One region of the Paenibacillus sp. FSL E2-0151 genome, then DNA from elsewhere that is predicted to be linked to it. Evidence: predicted binding sites of a transcription regulator. Region 1 holds the regulator's gene; each other region holds the start of a gene.

Region 1 (4,904 bases):
TCTTCACCAGCCCACATTTCTGTGTTTATTTGTAACCAAGGCTTACATTTATATAACAAAACACGTTTGTTCGTCGATTTAGATAATCGCAAAACTCACTTTTCATAATGAAAGGGGAGTTTTTTATATATGGTAACTAAACCTCTCCATCTGATGAATTGAATCACTTCATGTTTGTTTTAGCGCAAAACGATTGTCATTTATTTACTAACTTATTAAAGAGAAACTGAGATTAGAATTCTTTCTACAGTGCATTAAACTGTCTGAATCAAAAGATTTTAATCAAACTTCCTTAGAAATTCTGATAGCCACGAATAGGAGGGAATACTAGCTTTCACTCTATAAAAATTCCAACCATCGTTCAAATACATACAAATGGATGTTTCATTTGTATGTTGAAAGTTTCATATAGAAGAGGTATACTTTAATTAAATTTTGAACAATTTAATTTTAAATAATTAATTGGAGATGTTAATATGAATCAGGCTAAACAACTTGTGACAGAACAACGTACATTTTTTTATACAGGACAAACTAAAAATATCGAGTATCGGATTAATGCACTTCAACAGCTTAGAAAGGGAATTGAAAAGTATCAGCAACGGATTCAAGATGCACTTCGGGCAGATCTGAACAAATCTGAGGCGGAAGCTTACGGTTCCGAGATTCGCATTGTTTTGGGTGAACTGGATTTTGCATTAGAACACCTGCAGGAATGGGCTGCACCAAAACAAGTCCCAACCAATTCGGCTATGCCGGATGGTGTGAGCACCATTTACCCTGAACCATACGGAGTGGCTCTTATTATTGCACCTTGGAACTATCCTTTCCAACTGGCCTTTGGTCCACTGATTGGAGCAATCGCAGCCGGTAACTGTGCAGTTATCAAGCCTTCTGAATTAACACCAGCCGTATCTCGTCTGACGTATGATCTGATTCAAGAGATCTTCCCTCAGGAGTATATTGCGGTTATGGAAGGAGAAGTCGAGGCTAGCACAGCATTGTTGAAAGAGAAGTTTGATTATATTTTCTTCACAGGAAGCACGGGTGTTGGTCGCATTGTTATGAAGGCAGCTGCGGAGCATCTGACTCCTGTAACCCTTGAGCTAGGGGGCAAGAGTCCTGCTATTGTCCATAACGATGCAGATCTGAAGCTGGTGGCACAGCGTATTGTTCGTGGTAAGTTCCTTAATGCAGGCCAAACTTGCGTTGCTCCGGATTATTTGCTTGTACATGAACAAGTTCATGACGAATTGATCAATCTGATTGGCGCAGAGATCAAAGATAAATTTGGGGATGATGTGTTACAGAACGCTGATTTCCCGCATATTGTTAACTCGCGTAACTTTGATCGGTTGTCGAAATTCCTCACAGATGGCAAAACGCTGATTGGTGGGCGTTCTGTACGTGAGCAGTTGCTTATTGAGCCGACGGTAATTGGAGACGTGAACTGGGAATCAGCTGTCATGCAAGAAGAGATCTTCGGTCCGATTCTTCCTGTATTTACGTACAGTGACCTGAATCCTATGCTGGATGAGATTGTTCGCCGGCCAAAACCATTGGCGCTATATCTCTTCACACAGGATGAGCAACTGCAGAATCAGGTTCTGAATCAAGTATCCTTCGGTGGGGGATGTATTAATGACACACTTTCTCATATGACATCACACTACCTTCCGTTTGGTGGTGTAGGAGAGAGCGGCATGGGCTCATATCACGGACAACAGAGCTTTGATGTGTTCTCGCATCACAAGAGTGTTCTGAAACGCAGTGAATAATTAGCCGCTAAAATAACATAAACATGAAAAAAAGAGGTTGTCCTGTTGATCAGGATAACCTCTTTCGTATTTCATTACATCTAGTTTTGTTACTCAAGTTAAATATTAATGAATATCTCGGAAAAGGCCAATGACTTTACCCAGAATACTAACATGTTTCAAACGTAAAGGTTCGAAGGTCGCATTCTCCGGTTGAAGGCGAATATGATCTTTCTCTTTATAGAACGTTTTCACTGTAGCTTCATCGTCTTCAGTCATTGCAACGACGATATCACCGTTATCAGCAGTTTGCTGTTGACGAACAATAACATAATCTCCATTAACGATTCCAGCTTCCACCATACTATCTCCGACTACTGAAAGCATAAACACTTTCTGTTCGCCTACATAATGTGTAGGAAGAGGGAAGTAGTCTTCAATGTTCTCGGTTGCAGTGATTGGAACCCCGGCTGTAACCTTACCAACGACAGGAATACGTGCAACGCTATGAGCAAATTGATGAGAATGCTCAGATTCTTCCTGGCTCAAAAGCTCAATGGCTCTTGGCTTGGTAGGGTCGCGTCGGATCAAACCTTTTTTCTCCAAACGATCCAAATGTCCATGTACTGTTGAGCTGGAAGCCAGTCCAACCGCTTCACCAATTTCCCGTACGGAAGGAGGATACCCCTTCAACCGGACTTCATTTCGTATAAACTCCAGAATAGCCTGCTGCCTGCTGGATATCTTCGACATACCGTATCAACCCCATTTTAGTAACGTTTGGGAAAATTATAACATAGAACCTCCGTTCGTACAAACATAAGTTCTAAATAAAATAGCATTAAATCAGTGTTTTTTAACTTATAGAACAGAAATTGTCCAAAAGTCAGAGCATAATACTGCAAATGTTTTGTAAAAGGACTTGAAATAAGATATTTCTCCTTCAAAAAAGAAGCGAACAATTGTTCTAAAAATCTATTGAACAAAACAAGTGTTCGTGTTATATTGATTCCAACAGATAGGAACAAACGTTTGGAGGCGGGTATTTAATGAGATATTCTACTTATCAAAGCATTTATGAACCAATCAATTCGGAACTGGTGAAGTCTAACATAGGGAACTACAAGAAGGTTTTAGCGCGTTTCAAGATTTCTTCATGGATGTTAAAGGTAGCCATTACCTCTATGATTATATTTATTGGATGCAGCACCGTTTTAACTGTTTTTGCTGGCAATGAGAATGATGTTCTGCCAGGAGGAAAGATAGCTGTTTCACAAGGGGAAACATTATGGAGTATTTCTTTGGAACATAAGCCGACGAATATGGATACACGTATATATATAGAAGCAATTAAGAAAGTGAATCAACTTCATACTACTTCCATCCAAGTGGGACAAGTACTAGCTCTACCGCAATTTGCAGAATAAAATGCACATCAATGAGTGTTAGCGCGTGTCAGCTTGACAAGCAGCCTTTATAATGGCAAAGTTAATATGACTTTGTATTTTTGGAGGGGACAAGCTTGGATATAGATAGTCTGGTAGCACGCATTAACGAATTGGCTCGTAAGCAAAAGTCCACTGGATTGTCGGAGGAAGAGCTTGCTGAACGTGCCGAGCTAAGAGAGATTTATTTGAGTAATATTCGCAGCAATTTCAGACAACAACTGGATACCATTGAGATTGTTGATGATGAGAATGACAAAGGCCACCAAGGCAAACTCAAACACTAACGAAACCTAATGATATCATTATGATATTTAGGTTTCTTCCTGTTATTTTGAGTGTGCAATTTATAGGGGGAAATGTTGGTTTGCAATTATGTAAGCCGATACAAAGACACATAAGGGGGATTCTCATGTCGCGTTCGTTCGAGAGAACGGTTAAGAAAAATTCCAAGCAGTTAAATCAGCAACGCAAAAAAAGTGGTCAACCAATCACAGGTACACCAGGTGAAGAAGTCTTTAAGGGACGCAGTCTTTTGTTCCCTATATTTTTGATTGGTCTCGCCTTTTTGTATCTGTTCATGAGCACATTCCTTGTGCAAGCTCCAATGACAACTTGGGACTGGGTGACCATGCTGCTTTACGTATTTTTGGCAGTCATCTTCATGCTTCGTCGTCCATACATCAAGATTAGCAGTAATCGGATTATAACGACGAAGGGTAATCGTGAACGTTCAATTGGGGTTGACGATATCGTCAAATTCAGAATTGAACCAGGTACAGTTGTTATCGAACATAACAGTCGCGGGAAAAGATGGGTGTTCACCAAGTTATTGAACCGTTACGATACAGATGCGATTGCAGAACGTTTGCTGAAGTTTGCAAAAGCACACCAGATCACCGTGGAAACCGTCGAAAAGTAATTATTGCATAAAGGGGTAGATGATCGGAATGGCGTTAAAAGCGATTTTGTTCGACCTGGATGATACTTTATTATGGGATGAGCGTAGTGTTCGAGAAGCTTTTCATGAGACTTGTCTAATCGCAGCGAAAGAGACTGGGGTAAAACCAGAAGAACTTGAAGAAGCTGTTCGTAATGAGGCACGTGGGCTGTATGAATCATATGAAACCTTTCCTTTTACCAAAATGATTGGAATCAATCCGTTTGAAGGCCTATGGGCAAACTTTACTGGTGGGGATCAACCTGAGTTCCGTCAGTTGGAACAGCTTGCTCCAGTTTACCGTAAAGAATCCTGGCGTCGTGGCTTGTTGAAGTTGGGTATAGATCGGGAAGATCTTGCTGAACAACTTGCTGCGCAGTTTGGAGTAGAACGGAGATCCAGACCTCATGTGTACGAAGAAACGATGGATACCTTGCGTCAGTTACAAGGAAAGTACAAACTGTTATTATTAACAAACGGTTGTCCTGCTTTGCAACAAGAAAAGTTGGATGGTGTACCTGAATTGACTCCGTTCTTTGATGAGATTATTATCTCGGGTAACTTCGGAAAAGGAAAACCAGATCCGTCGATATTTGAACATGCTTTGAGTAAACTGGGTGTTAAACCCGAAGAGAGCATGATGGTTGGAGACAAGTTAACGACTGATATTCGTGGTGCTTTATCATCTGGCATCCAATCCGTATGGATTAACCGTGAGCATAAGACCAACAACGAAACGTATGCGCCAGACCATGAAATAAC
Region 2 (4,904 bases), 850 kb from region 1:
GGAGCAGAGGTGGCGCGATTGAGCCAACCCGCCAACATGGGCCCAGCCATGCGCTGCAAGGCCGTTTCCATCAGCTTCATGCCACCAAAAAAGATAATAAGCCCATAGAGTAAGGGCAATATAACATCTCTAAACATAGAAACATCATTCCTTCCGTCCGGTTCCTTAACTCATCCTATGAGTAAGAAAAGACAACCATGACAAGCCTAAAGGAATTCAGAGTGGAAGCAACCTAAATTACCCCACCCCAATTCGAAAGATACGGTGATTCGTGCAAACGTAGTGGAGGGGACGAAATCGAATCTGAAGAAGCGAAGCGTGCGCCTTTGTGTCCGGATTTTCCCTTTAGGAAAGGGAATCAAAAAAATCTGGAGACAACAGCGATCAGAAGATTGATTCGTAACCGGAACGTCACCTATTGCTGCACCCCAATTCGAAAGATACGGTGATTCGTGCAAACGTAGCGAAGAAGACGAAATTGTTACCGAAGAAGCGAAGCGCTCGCCTTTATCCCCGGATTTTCCCCTTTAAGAAAGGGAATCAAAAAAATCTGGAGACAACAGCGATCGGAAGATCGATTCGAACCCGGAACGTCATTTACGCGCCGCACCAAACCTATCTTTTCAACTAACTATGAAAGAAGTGGATCTACCTTGCCATCAGTTACACTCGAACGCAGTCGCAAAAAGCGGCTTGAACATGCACATCCATGGATATTTAACAATGAAATTGCCTCTGTTGACGGAAACCCGGAACCGGGAGATCTGGTCAATGTATTGAATCATCAAGGTCGCTATCTGGCGACAGGATATTACAATCCCGCATCTCAAATCACAGTAAGAGTTGTAGCGTATCAACCACTGGAGTCCGAACAGATGGACACGGCGTTTTTTGCAGCTCGTTTCCGTGATTGTTTGCGTCACCGGGAACGTTTTATCCAGGATGGAGAGGCATATCGTCTCGTTTACGGCGAAGCTGATTTTCTGCCAGGATTAATCGTTGACCGATTCGGCAGCATTCTCGTTGTACAGTTGCTTACACTTGGCATGGATCGTTGCCGTGAAGCCATCGTACAGGCACTCATTGAAGTAATGCAGCCGGAAGGCATATATGAGCGCAGTGATGTCTCGATTCGTGAACTGGAAGGTTTGGAGCAGACCAAAGGTCCGCTGTATGGAGAGTGCCCACGGCATGTCACAGTTACAGAGAATGGACTACTCATTAAAGTGGATATCGTGGAAGGGCAGAAGACAGGTTACTTCTTCGACCAACGCGAGAATCGTGCAGCCATCGAACCGCTCATGAAGGGTTGGGGCTACAAGAGTGGAATCACACTTCAAACGACTGAGCAGGATGGCACAGAGCAGCTCTTGCCTGTGAATAAAAGCGGTAATGTAGTTACATTCCCATATTGGGATGGTGCCACTGTACTGGAGTGTTTCTCACACACGGGCAGCTTTACGTTGAATGCTTGCAAATATGGAGCTAAAAAAGTGACTTGTCTTGATATTTCGGAGCATGCCATTGAGAGTGCACGAACAAATGTGGAGCTGAACGGTTTCACTGACCGGGTTGAATTCGTAGTTGCTGATGCATTCCAGTACTTGCGTGAACAAGTGAAAGGGCTGGATGAACGTACCGCACGTGCACGTGCAGCCGAACAGAAAGTGGATACATCCAAAGCGCTGGCAGCTGGCGGTAAAACATTTGATGTGGTCATCCTTGATCCTCCTGCATTTGCCAAAACGAAATCAGCAGTTAAAGGTGCATGTCGCGGTTATAAAGATATCAATCTGCAAGGAATGAAACTGGTCAATGAGGGTGGATATTTGGTAACAGCCAGCTGTTCGTATCACATGCGTCCAGACCTCTTCCTGGATACGATTGCCGATGCAGCGGAAGATGCAGGTAAAGTGCTTCGTTTGATCGACTGGAAAGCAGCCGGTAAGGATCACCCACAAATTTTGGGCGTGGATGAAGGACATTACCTGAAATTTGCTATTTTCGAAGTGCGCAGTAAAAAGAATTAATCGTATGATTTTCGTTCCAATCAAGTATAGATCAAGTCAAAAGTCCACAGTGTGATAGCTGCGGGCTTTTTGCTGTTTTGCTGTGTTAACGGAGATGATCTCCGGTTTTACCGGATAGTGGCAAACGTATGTTCCGAACCAAGTCAGATATGTTATACTGGGAATTAAAATCTTGTACGTGTGGTTTGGAGGATTAGACATGTCCGTTCGTTTTGTTATTGGCCGGGCAGGCAGCGGCAAAAGCTCGCTGATTACCCGGGAAATTACATCCCTGCTTCAACAAGAACCGCAAGGCACACCTTTGATTTTGCTCGTTCCCGAACAGAGTTCTTTTCGAACAGAGCAGGCATTGGTGTCTTCTGGAGCAATTAAAGGTACGATGCGTGCAGAAGTGCTCGGCTTTCGCCGTCTAGCCTATCGTGTAATGCAAGAAGCAGGTGGTTCTGCTCGTATTCCGATCGGAGCCGAAGGCAAAAAGATGCTGCTCTACAAGGTCATCCAGCGCCGTAAGGAAGAATTAAAGCTGTTTGGTGCATCCGGCAGCCAGCTGGGTTTTATAGGCGAATTAAATGACTTATATAGTGAATTTAAACGTTATGAAGTTGATCCATCATTGCTGGAAGAAGGATTGTCTGGAGGGATTACCTCATCGACTTCGCCGATTCTGGAGGACAAGTTGCATGACTTGAATCTGATATATCGTGACTATGAACAGGAATTGACCAATTTATATATTGATGATGAAGACACGTTGACCGAGCTGACAGATCGTTTGTCGGAAAGTGCATTGCTGCAGGATGCCCAGATCTGGATTGATGGTTTTCAGGGATTCACACCACAGGAGATGAGTGTGATCGGTCGGCTGATGTTGCAGTCCTCTTCCGTGACGATTGCACTGACATTGGATCGTCCTTATGATCACGGCGCACTGCCTGGAGAACTGGAACTGTTCTATCCTACGGCAAGTGCCTACGCGCGTCTGAAAGGGATGGCTGACGAACTGGGTGTACCGAGCGATATAACCGTGCTAGATTCGGAGATTCCACCGAGATACAAGGATCGTCCGGGACTTGCTCATCTGGAGACTGGTTTCGACCGCCGAATTCGTTGGAAAAGTGATGGCCTTGATTCCGGAATCCGACTGGTTGCAGCGGAGAACCGACGAGCTGAGATGGAGGGAGCACTGCGTGAGATGCGGCGCCTGGCACAAAACGAAGGTGCGCGTTATCGGGATATGGCGGTACTTGTTCGTCAGTTGGATACCTACGCTGATATAGCTGAACCGTTATTCAGGGATTATGACGTACCCGTCTTTCTGGACCGCAGAAGAAATGAACTTCATCATCCATTATCCGAGTTTATCCGTTCCGCACTGGATATTGTTCGGCGCCACTGGCGCTACGAGGATGTATTTCGCTGTGTCAAAACGGATTTGCTGCTTCCGCGTGATGGTTCCATCACTCGTGAAGATATGGACCAGCTTGAGAATTATGTACTGGCTTGTGGTATTCACGGGTATCGCTGGACTGACGGCAAACCATGGAAGTATGTACCAAGCCTGTCGCTGGAAGACAACGGTCAGGATGGCCGTAGTCGAGGACGGGACCAGATGCTTTCTTTAATGGAGAGCTGCCGAACGGTCATTACAGATTCTTTGGGTGTTTTTGAGAAGCGAATGAAAAAGGCAAAGACAGCCAAAGCCCAGTGTGAGGCAGTATACAGATTGCTGGAAGATGCTGAAATCCCATGGAAGCTGGAGAACATGTCTGCTGAAGCTAAGGCACAAGGTGACCCCGAACGGTCGAGAGAACATCGGCAGATGTGGGGAGCTGTGCTAGATTTATTGGATCAGATGGTCGATATGATGGGGAATGAACGGCTGGATATCACGCTGTTTGCCGGGATGATTGAGACCGGATTGACGGAACTGAAGCTGGGTCTGGTACCACCAGCACTTGATCAGGTTTTGATGGGTTCTATGGAGCGTACACGCCTTCGGGACATCAAATACGTATTTATCCTTGGCGCCGTTGATGGTGAATTACCCGCCGTACCTCAGGATGATGGCGTATTAACGGAACTGGAGAGAGCGTTACTGACAGAAAGAGGCATGGCGCTTGGACCAGGTGCAACAAGGCAGATGCTGGATGAACGTTTTCTGATCTATACGGCACTTACAGCGGCAAGCAGCCAGTTGTGGCTGAGTTACCCGGTTGCTGATGATGAGGGGAAAGCACTGCTTCCTTCCGAGATTGTCCGCCATGTACGGAAGATGTTTGGTCTACAAGAACAGCCATTGCTCGCTCAACCACCGGTTGCGAACTCGGAAGAAGCGCATTGGTCCTATGTCACCCATCCGGGTCAGAGTCTGTCAACGCTTATTGGACAATTGCGCAAATGGCGCCGCGGAGAAGACATCCCTGAAATGTGGTGGGCGGTCTACAATTGGCATGTATCTCGAGAGACAAGCAGACCTCAGCTGGAACGGTTGATGGGATCAATCTTTTATCGTAATCGGGCATTACCACTACGTACAGCTACCAGTCGCAGACTGTATGGTACAGAGGTGAGGACGAGTGTCTCGCGAATGGAGCGGTTCGTCGCTTGTCCGTTCTCCCATTTTGCTTCGCATGGGCTGCGTCTCAAAGAACGGCAATTGTACCGCCTTCAGGCTCCTGATATCGGACAGCTGTTTCATGCTGCACTAAGCCAGTTGGCTATGCGATTGCGCGAAGAAAATCGTAGTTGGGGCAGTTTGACTCCAGACCAATGTCGTCAGGAAGCCGAGCAAACTGTGGAGCAGATTGCACCACAGCTGCAAGGGGAGATTTTGCTAAGCACCAAGCGATACGGTTATATTTTCCGCAAATTGAA
Region 3 (4,904 bases), 1.4 Mb from region 1:
TGGTGCTAACCTGCCTCTGGATTTGCAATATACAAATTTCAAGTAATAAGGCCTTTTTGTAGCAAAAGTGTTTTTTGACACGGTATTGGGCGTATATTATACTAAGTGTGCATTGCTGGCAGTCAAGCATCAAGTCCAGTCCTCATCGTTTGCTGACTTTGTGAAAAGCAGTACATCTTCTGGAAGTCACCGGAACGTTTAAAGCGTTTTGCTTTTGAGCGGTTGACTTTATTTTTTGCGTTTCTACATAGTGGGATCATGTTAATATGGATTGACATTGAAACTGTACATTTCATGTTCCGGATGATGATAACGGGATTATGATGATTGTTTGGAGTAATGGAGGATATGAGGGAGGGCGTCTTGTGAATTTACCCAACCGGATTACGCTTGCACGAATTTGCTTAATCCCTTTTTTGATGGTGTTCCTGCTCGTGGATTTTCCATTTTATCCAGAGCCGTTGCAGCTTGGAAGCTTGTCGCTTCCGTATAATCAACTGATTGCTGCTGTTATTTTTATCATCGCCGCAAGCACAGATGGAATTGACGGATACCTTGCGCGGAAAAATAACATGGTTACCAATCTGGGGAAACTGCTCGATCCACTCGCAGACAAGCTGCTGGTTACTGCAGTTTTGATCTCGCTTGTGGAGATGGGCAAGCTGGATTCCTGGATTGCAGTTGTGATTATTAGTCGTGAATTTGCAGTTACCGGCTTGCGTCAAATTGCATTGCTGGATGGTTCGGTTGTTGCCGCCAGTGCTTGGGGCAAGCTGAAGACTGTAGTGCAGATTGTGGCGATTGTGCTGTTGCTGTTGAACAATTTCCCGTTTTCATACACAGGTATTCACGTCGATATTATCGCGGTATGGGCAGCAGCGCTTATTACCATCTGGTCGGGTATCGATTACTTTATCAAAAACAAAAACCTGCTTCATTTAACAAAAGCATAATGGTTTGTTCTTAAATGGGTAATCATGAAGGAAGCATTGGGTCAGGGGCAATAGGAAATTATCCTATTGCCCTTTGATCACTCACCACGTGTACAGGAGGATGCTCAATGAAGGCAGAAATCATTGCAGTTGGCACAGAGCTACTGCTTGGACAAATCGTCAATACCAATGCCAGATACCTATCCCGTGAGTTGGCTGCGATGGGGATCGATGTATATTTCCAAACGGTGGTTGGGGATAACCTGAACCGACTTAGTGAAGCTATTCGCATTGCGCAGAGCCGTGCAGACGTTATTTTATTTTCCGGTGGCATCGGACCTACCCAAGATGATCTGACCAAGGATGCGCTCGCAGCTGTTCTTAACCGGAAACTGCATACAGATCGAATGGCAATGGACAAAATTGAGAGCTTTTTCAGAGATCGTAATGTGGATATGACAGAGAATAACCGACGTCAGGCGATCGTTATTGATGGCGGAACACCTCTGGCCAATGAAACGGGCCTTGCGGCAGGAAATGCGATTTCTGACAATGACAAATATTATGTTGTGATGCCTGGACCACCTAAAGAGTTGATTCCAATGTTTGAACAGGAAGTCAAACCTTGGCTGTTCCAGCATGTACTCACAGAAGAGATGCCGATCTATTCCCGAATGCTCAAATTCGCAGGTATTGGTGAATCTGCTCTGGAAGATCGACTTCTGGATCTGATTGACGCGCAGACAGACCCTACGATTGCTCCTTACGCGAGCGAAGGCGAAGTTACGGTACGTGTCTCCACAAAGGCTGCGAGTGAGGGAGAGGCGAAGCTGAAGCTGGATGCGATGGAGGTTCAGATTCGGGAGCGTTTGACAGAACATCTCTACGCGAACGAGGATGTGCCTATAGAGTACACGATTGTAACCATGATGTCTGACATGGGGCTGACACTCAGCGCTGCTGAGAGCTGTACAGGAGGGCTTGTCATGCAAAGTCTGACCTCTGTACCCGGAAGTGCATCAATGCTCAAAGGTGGAATTGTTTGTTACTCCAATGAAATTAAAGAAAAGCTGCTGAATGTGCCTCATGATTATCTGGAAGGTGAAGATGCACCTGGGGCGGTAAGCCCTGAGGTTGCAAAAGTGCTTGCTGAGCAGATCCGCATGATTGGCGATGCTGATTTTGGCTTGGCTGTTACCGGTGTAGCTGGACCGGGATATTCGGAACGCAAACCACCCGGACTTGTCTTCATCGCTCTTGCTGAACGTGGAAAAGAGACGGAAATTCATGAGCTGCGTATTAATGGTAATCGCGAGACGGTTCGCATTCGTTCAGCCAAAGCGATTCTCTATCGCTTATGGCAAAAACTTGTGGCGATGGATTGATTAGTTAATAGCTTCGATTGCATTTACAGTTCCAAGCAAGTATAATTAAGGAAGACGGAAGAACCGTAGAATTAGGCTTTACAGCCTTGTTTACGGTTCTTTTTTCTGTTTAATGGAAAGTTTCCTTGAGGAAGAGGCGCCTCGGCCTTTACAAAAAAAACGAATGTATGTTCGAAAAAAAGCTTGGCAAACGTGTTAAAACAAGGTATCATTATCTTATAAACAGTAAAGGGTGTGAGCTTATTGTCAGACCGTCGTGCCGCGCTTGATATGGCGCTCCGTCAAATAGAGAAGCAATTTGGTAAAGGATCCATCATGAAACTGGGTGAGTCCACTCATATGAATGTGGAAATTATTCCCAGTGGTTCCTTGGCTTTGGATATTGCATTAGGAACAGGCGGCTTGCCTAAAGGCCGTATTGTTGAAATATATGGACCTGAATCCTCTGGTAAAACAACCGTAGCATTGCATGCTATCGCTGAAGTACAAAGAGCGGGTGGACAAGCTGCATTTATCGATGCCGAGCATGCTCTTGACCCACAGTACGCAAGCAAACTTGGTGTTAATATTGATGAATTGCTTCTGTCTCAGCCAGATACGGGTGAGCAAGGGCTGGAAATTGCAGAAGCTCTTGTACGCAGTGGTGCAGTAGATATCGTCGTTATTGACTCTGTAGCCGCATTGGTTCCAAAAGCAGAGATTGAAGGCGAAATGGGCGATTCACACGTTGGTTTGCAAGCGCGTTTGATGTCTCAGGCGCTGCGTAAACTGTCTGGTGCAATCAGCAAATCCAAAACAATCGCAATCTTCATTAACCAGCTTCGTGAGAAAGTCGGCGTTATGTTTGGTAACCCGGAAACAACACCTGGTGGTCGTGCTCTGAAGTTTTATTCCACAGTACGTCTGGATGTGCGTCGTATTGAGAGTATCAAATCAGGCAATGACATGATTGGTAACCGTACACGTATTAAAGTTGTGAAAAACAAAGTGGCACCTCCGTTTAAACAAGCGGAAGTGGATATCATGTATGGTGAGGGTATCTCGAGAGAAGGCAGTATCATTGATATTGGTACAGAGCTGGACATCGTTAATAAAAGTGGTGCATGGTACTCTTACGAAGGCGAGCGTTTAGGACAAGGCCGTGAGAACGCAAAGCAGTTCATGAAAGAGCATAAAGATATTGCTGACATCATTGAACAAAAAATTCGTGTAGCCAGTAACTTGGTTACTGCAGTTCCTGCGCCAACGAGTGAAGAGCAACAAAAAGAAGCAGCAGAAGAACAAGAATTGTTTGAAATCAACGAGTAATCTCTCAAAACCTCCCTTGTAGGGAGGACCCTGAGGGTGTTCCCCACTGGACTCCGTAAACTTATCTGATTGAGCTTGGATCAATCTGGATAATGGATTGTAGTGGGAGTACTCGTGCTGTCTAACAGCCCCTGTCCCAATGGACAGGGGCTGTTAGCACGCTAACTGTGGAGTAAAGGCCGGGCAGAGTTCCCGGTCTTTTGTATTATTGGTGTTCTTTGTCTTATGTGAAGGTGTGTTTGGCGTAGTTAGAATGAAAATGTTATGAAAGGGGAGACCAGAATGGATCAACATGACGAGGATTTATATGAAGAAGCAGAACAGGATGGCCTATCCCAATTTCCGGACAACGAAGAACTTATTATTACACGTGTAGAACGAACGAAGAGCAGGCAAGCTCGTTATCGAATCACTTTTGGCATCCACTCCATTACGGTTCTTGAAGATGTGATGATTAAATACAGGATGACCCAAGGTAATACGTTTATGAAGAAGGATCTGGAAGATATCATTCTAGCTGACGAGCGACAGCGGACGTATGCACAGTCTCTGCGCTTTTTGGAGCATAAACCGCGCACACGCCATGAATTAAGTCAGAAACTTCGTCAGAAGGAGTTTGCTGCACCTTTGATTGAAGAGGCGCTGGATCGGCTTGAGCGGGAGAACCTGGTGGATGACGATCTATTTGCGAAGGAATGGACAAGACAGCGTATGGAGGGCAAGCGGAAGGGAAAACTGTGGATAAGGCAAGAGCTGCGTCAAAAGGGCATTGCCAATGATCTCATTGTTGAGGCACTAGAAGGGATCAGTACAGATGCGGAATTTGAGACTGCCTTGAGTGCCGGACGCAAAAAATGGAATCAGGTCAAAGGGGACGTCAAAGAGAAGAAAAATAAAACGCTTCCCTTCCTAATGAGACGTGGTTTTTCAATGGATATGGTGCGCAAGGTCGTGAATTGTTTAATTGAAGAAGATGAGGCTGGGGACCCTGAAGATGACGAAGCGTTGTTATGGGATTAGCAGACTAGAGTCTCTATACTGCATTCTCTTGACAATTTCTTTCGTCAAATACTAAAATGGACATGAGTCTGTAAGAAATGGACAACCCTTTTTCCTTCCAAAAAAGCGGTTTCGGTTTCTTAAGATTTATACCATTCTTAATTATGGGTTCGCTGGAAACAGTGAATAGTACGTGGAAACATGTACATGTGAAATGAAAATCGGCGGGGGATCGCCGTGAGTATTCGTTATTCCCAAACATATGTAAGGTTTGAAAACT
Region 4 (4,904 bases), 300 kb from region 1:
TATGTCAATACACACGCAGGATGGTTAGTGTCTGGTATTATCGGCGGGGCATTCCCATTCCTGATTCTGACGGGGATGCACTATAGTTTGGGACCCGTTGTCCTCACTGCTTATGCACAGACAAAAACCGATGGCATTGTTGGCCCAGGTATGCTCGTACACAATATAGCTCAAGGTGCAGCTGCGCTCGCGGTCGCATTAAGAACCAAAAATAAAGCATTTAAACAAGTTGCTTACTCTACTAGCGTAACTGCGCTGTTAGGAATTAGCGAACCTGCATTGTTTGGTGTAAATCTACGGTTAAAAAAACCACTGATCGCTGTTGTCATTGGTGGTATTGTAGGCGGAATATACGTTGGCTTGTTCGGTGTAGCTCGATCTGCTCTAGGCATTGCCGGCTTGGCTACGTTACCAGCATTTATCACAGATAATCCATGGAACCTAATCCATGCAGCAATTGGTCTGGTCATTGGCTTTGTTGTTACCTTCTTGATGACGCTTATTTTAGGATTTGAAGATGTGCCTGAGGATGGAGAGGATCAACGAACACCAGCCAATTCATCTTCAACAAACCGTGTGCCTGTTGTTAGTGATTCTGAACATGTGCTCATAGCACCAATGACTGGTCGAGTTCTAGAGTTATCAACAATAAAGGACGAAGCCTTTGCAACTGGAGCTATGGGAAAAGGGATCGCCATTGAACCTACGATTGGAAAGCTTGTTTCACCAGCCGATGGTGTCATATCCGCGGTATTCCCTACCTTCCACGCAATGGGTATTAGCTCGAATAATGGCGCTGAACTCCTCGTTCATATCGGCATGAACACGGTGAAGCTGAAAGGTGAACATTTCAAGGTGCATGTACAAGAAGGTGATGAAGTAAAAGCTGGGGATTTACTTATCGAATTCGATACAGATGCAATAGCCGCCAAAGGTTATGATCTGACTACACCTATTATTGTTACGAATTCAGATGACTTTACAGATGTAATTGGTATAGATAAACCATCGATTACGATCGGGGAAAAACTAATTAAGATCATATAAGGAGGAATTTCCAATGAAGAACACAACCGTATTCCCAGACTCTTTTATGTGGGGCGGCGCAACAGCGGCGAATCAATACGAGGGTGCCTGGAACATTGATGGTAAAAAAGCAAGTACAGCAGATATGATGACGGGTGGAACGCATACTATTCCAAGACGGATCACTAAACACATTGAGGAAGGTGTAAACTATCCTTCCCATGAGGCAGTAGACTTTTACCATCATTACAAAGAAGATATCCGTCTGTTTGCAGAGATGGGCTTTCGATGCTTCAGAATGTCCATTGCTTGGTCCAGAATATTCCCCAACGGGGACGATGTAACGCCAAATGAAGCAGGACTTCAATTTTACGACAAGGTGTTCAGTGAACTGAAAAAGTATAATATTGAACCTATCGTTACGATCTCACATTACGAAGCTCCGTTTGCGCTAACTGAGAAATTCAATGCTTGGGCTTCCAGAGAAATGATCGATTGCTACGTACGGTATTGTGAGACCATTTTCACCCGTTACAAGGATGTCGTGAAGTACTGGATTACATTTAATGAGATCAATAGTTTAATTGTTCCAGCAGGAGCATATATAGCAGGGGCATTATTAGTTGATGATAGTGGTGTATTTAACAATACGGTTGTGGATAGTACGCAATTAAGATTCCAGGCTTTACATCATCAATTTATAGCAAGTGCAAAAGCAGTCAAGCTTGCTCATGAAATTAATCCGGCGTTCCAAATCGGTTGTATGATTAATTATAGTCATGGTTACGGAAGTACATGTAAACCGGAAGATATGTTGAAGGCTCTGAGAATGGATCAGATTAACAATATGCTGAGCAGCGACGTGCAAGTTAGAGGGGAATACCCTGACTTTGCCAAGAGATATTTTAATGAGAACAATATTCAGATTGAGATGGCAGAAGAGGACGTAGAAGTGCTAAAACAAGGCTGTGTTGATTTCTATAGCTTCAGCTACTACAAGTCTCATGTAGTGGGTACCCGCCCAGAAGGTGATGAGACCCAGGGGAATGTCTTTGGTGGATTCAAAAATCCTTATTTGAAGGCAAATGATTGGGGATGGCAAATCGATCCAGTTGGACTTCGTTACGTCCTCAATCATGTGTACGATCGGTATAGAATCCCTATAATGATCGTTGAAAATGGTCTAGGAGCGGTTGATGTCATAAAAGAGGATGGCTCTATCCATGATACGTATAGGATCAATTTCCTGCGAGATCATATCGAACAAATGAGAGAAGCTATCCTCGATGGCGTTAATCTTATCGGCTACACGGCTTGGGGTTGCATCGACATCGTTAGTGCCTCAACTGGCGAAATGGAGAAACGCTACGGATTCATTTATGTAGATAAGGATAACGAGGGCAGAGGTACCCTGAAAAGAAGTAAAAAGGACAGTTTCCACTGGTATAAAAAGGTGATTGAATCCAACGGGGAAAGATTGGATTTGGAAATATAATTTGCAATCGAACGAAAGATGATCCAATCTTTAAATCCTATCAAATAGACCAAGTACTTATCACTTTGTGAGACAAGTACTTGGTTTTTTGTGCATCAATAATAAAACTAAAAATTAATTATTTGGATGGCTACAGTGGCTGACAATATCCAGTCTACAGTTCATTATGGTGTCCAAGGGTTTTCAAAAGCTAATTATAAATATTTACCTCTTGCATAAAGAACATGTGTTCGGTCTATAATATATACAAACATACGTTCTCAAAAGTACAGGAGTGATTACAGTGTTGACTAAGCAACGAACCATTATGCTCATTGATATGCAGAGCTTTTATGCTTCAGTCGAAAAGGCAAAAATGCCTCAATACAAAAATAGACCATTAGCTGTTGCGGGAGACCCCGCAAGACGCTCTGGAATTATCCTTGCCGCTTGTCCACTAGCCAAAGCGAAGGGTGTGTCTACCGCGGAACCACTCTGGCAGTCTCTTCAGAAGTGCCCTGAACTGATCATTGTGAGACCACACATGCAAGAATATATCGAAGTATCCACTCAAATCATGTCCATTATTGAAGAGTTCACCGATCTGGTCGAACCGTACAGTATAGACGAATTATTCGCTGATTTTACAGGGTCTATGCATCTATTCGGTAATGATCCAGTAGATTTGGCCAAGCAAATTCAAGACAAAATCTATAATGAAACAGGCGTTTACGCGAGAGCTGGCATTGGTGAAAACAAAATCATCAGTAAATTATGCTGCGATATAATCGCTAAAAAAGCAGAGGGGGGCATTTTCCACTTAAAAAAAGAGGAGTTACACCTCCATATTGGAGATAAGCCCATCCGCGATATGTGGGGGATAGGCTCAAGAATGGAAAAACATCTGTGGAAGATGGGGATCCGAACCATTAGAGACCTGGCGAATACGCCTCTTTCCAAATTAAGAAGTAAGTGGGGCGTTAATGGAGAAGTCATCTGGCGAGTCGCAAATGGACTCGACAATTCGCCGGTAACCGTCAACACGCACAGTACACAAAAAGATATCGGAAACGGAATGACCTTGCCTAGAGATTTCACAGAGGCTTGGGAGATCGAAGTGGTTATTCTCGATATCTGCACAGAAGTATGCAGAAGAGCCCGCCAAAAGGGACTGATGGGTAGTGTCGTGTCCGTAAGTGTGTCTGGAGCGGATTTTGACCACCCCACTGGTTTTCACAGGCAGGTTAAACTGTCTGATCCTACAAACATAACCGTTGATGTATGCAAGATAGCCAAACGCATATTTCATCAACACTGGGATGGGCAACCTGTGCGCCGTGTAGGCGTATCCCTGTCTCAATTATCCAACGCGGATACATATCAACTATCTTTTTTTGATGATCAAGAACAGAAACGGGCCATTGATCAGGTGATGGACGACATTAAGGATCGATTTGGCGACATTGCCATTCTACGAGCAAGCTCCATTACGGCTGCGGGTCAAGCGATCGATCGAGCATCTAAAATTGGGGGGCATTATAAATGAGCAAAAAACTGGAGGCCAATGGATTATGGGAATCGAGCCGCATGATGCTTCCACAACATAAAGAACGGATTATACAGCATCGTACTCAAGTTCATTATCTAACGAAACCGCTGATCCATGAAGATGAGTGGGAGATTATTACACAAAATATAGATATGTCGCTCAATTATACATTGCAAGCCACCTTTGCAATATTTACTGAGTCAGGCAATCGTTATATACACGGGATCGTCACTTCAGTCAGTACCTTTGGAAAGAAAATCAAAATTGAAATGGAGAATGGATTTGAATGGGTCGATTTTGATCAATTGGTCGCTGTAAAACTTGAAGAAGGAGGCGTGTAAAGTGCGACAGACTTTCGAGGAACTTTCACTCGTAAAGAGGGTAGTGGAGCTCCCTTATCTGTTAGGTGCTCTGGAGGTAGATAAGCATAAAATATACGCTTCAAACTTCAAAATGAAATCTGTGTATGTTGACTACCTGGACGGTACCCAAAAGAAAATAGCTTTAGAAATGTACAAATCAAAGCAAAGGCTAAAGGAACATCATATAAAAATCATAGATGAAGTGAGATCTGAGCTGAGTTTAACGGTAGATTATTCGGTGAGAGGTTACATTCATAAAATGACATTATTATGGAGCAAAGTGAAAGTAGATGTAACCTTAATGCTTACTGAACATATGAACGTTGATATTACTGAATTGCCCACATGAACATAGAAAATAAGAGTCTAACTTATGGGTGCGGCAACAAATACGAGCAGATCTTTCGGCAAACCGGGAATCACAAAAAAGATAAATAAAGAGGCAGAGTAAACTATGTTTGGATGTCAAAGATAAAAAACTTCATTATTATAA

The links. The regulator LexA, encoded in region 1, represses DNA repair genes until DNA is damaged. The targets are predictions, from matches to a motif close to CGAACATATGTTCG.
Region 2: the regulator LexA is predicted to act here: its motif matches at 2,152-2,165, upstream of addB (helicase-exonuclease AddAB subunit AddB).
Region 3: the regulator LexA is predicted to act here: its motif matches at 2,478-2,491, upstream of recA (recombinase RecA).
Region 4: the regulator LexA is predicted to act here: its motif matches at 2,769-2,782, upstream of MHI55_RS17065 (DNA polymerase IV).

Annotation. Positions count from the first base shown of each region.
Region 1 covers NZ_CP150308.1:4,079,973-4,084,876, reverse strand. The annotation lists gene MHI55_RS18445 (aldehyde dehydrogenase) at 477-1,778, shown strand; gene lexA (transcriptional repressor LexA) at 1,884-2,510, opposite strand; gene MHI55_RS18435 (LysM peptidoglycan-binding domain-containing protein) at 2,807-3,184, shown strand; gene MHI55_RS18430 (DUF896 domain-containing protein) at 3,280-3,489, shown strand; gene MHI55_RS18425 (hypothetical protein) at 3,615-4,124, shown strand; gene MHI55_RS18420 (HAD family hydrolase) at 4,153-4,904, shown strand, end outside.
Region 2 covers NZ_CP150308.1:4,932,817-4,937,720, reverse strand. The annotation lists gene MHI55_RS22210 (Na/Pi symporter) at 1-137, opposite strand, end outside; gene MHI55_RS22205 (class I SAM-dependent rRNA methyltransferase) at 654-2,030, shown strand; gene addB (helicase-exonuclease AddAB subunit AddB) at 2,230-4,904, shown strand, end outside.
Region 3 covers NZ_CP150308.1:2,667,815-2,672,718, forward strand. The annotation lists gene MHI55_RS12315 (YajQ family cyclic di-GMP-binding protein) at 1-46, shown strand, start outside; gene pgsA (CDP-diacylglycerol--glycerol-3-phosphate 3-phosphatidyltransferase) at 366-953, shown strand; gene MHI55_RS12325 (competence/damage-inducible protein A) at 1,061-2,317, shown strand; gene recA (recombinase RecA) at 2,561-3,625, shown strand; gene MHI55_RS12335 (regulatory protein RecX) at 3,908-4,645, shown strand.
Region 4 covers NZ_CP150308.1:3,775,045-3,779,948, forward strand. The annotation lists gene MHI55_RS17055 (beta-glucoside-specific PTS transporter subunit IIABC) at 1-1,047, shown strand, start outside; gene MHI55_RS17060 (glycoside hydrolase family 1 protein) at 1,061-2,521, shown strand; gene MHI55_RS17065 (DNA polymerase IV) at 2,808-4,046, shown strand; gene MHI55_RS17070 (YolD-like family protein) at 4,043-4,390, shown strand; gene MHI55_RS17075 (hypothetical protein) at 4,392-4,760, shown strand.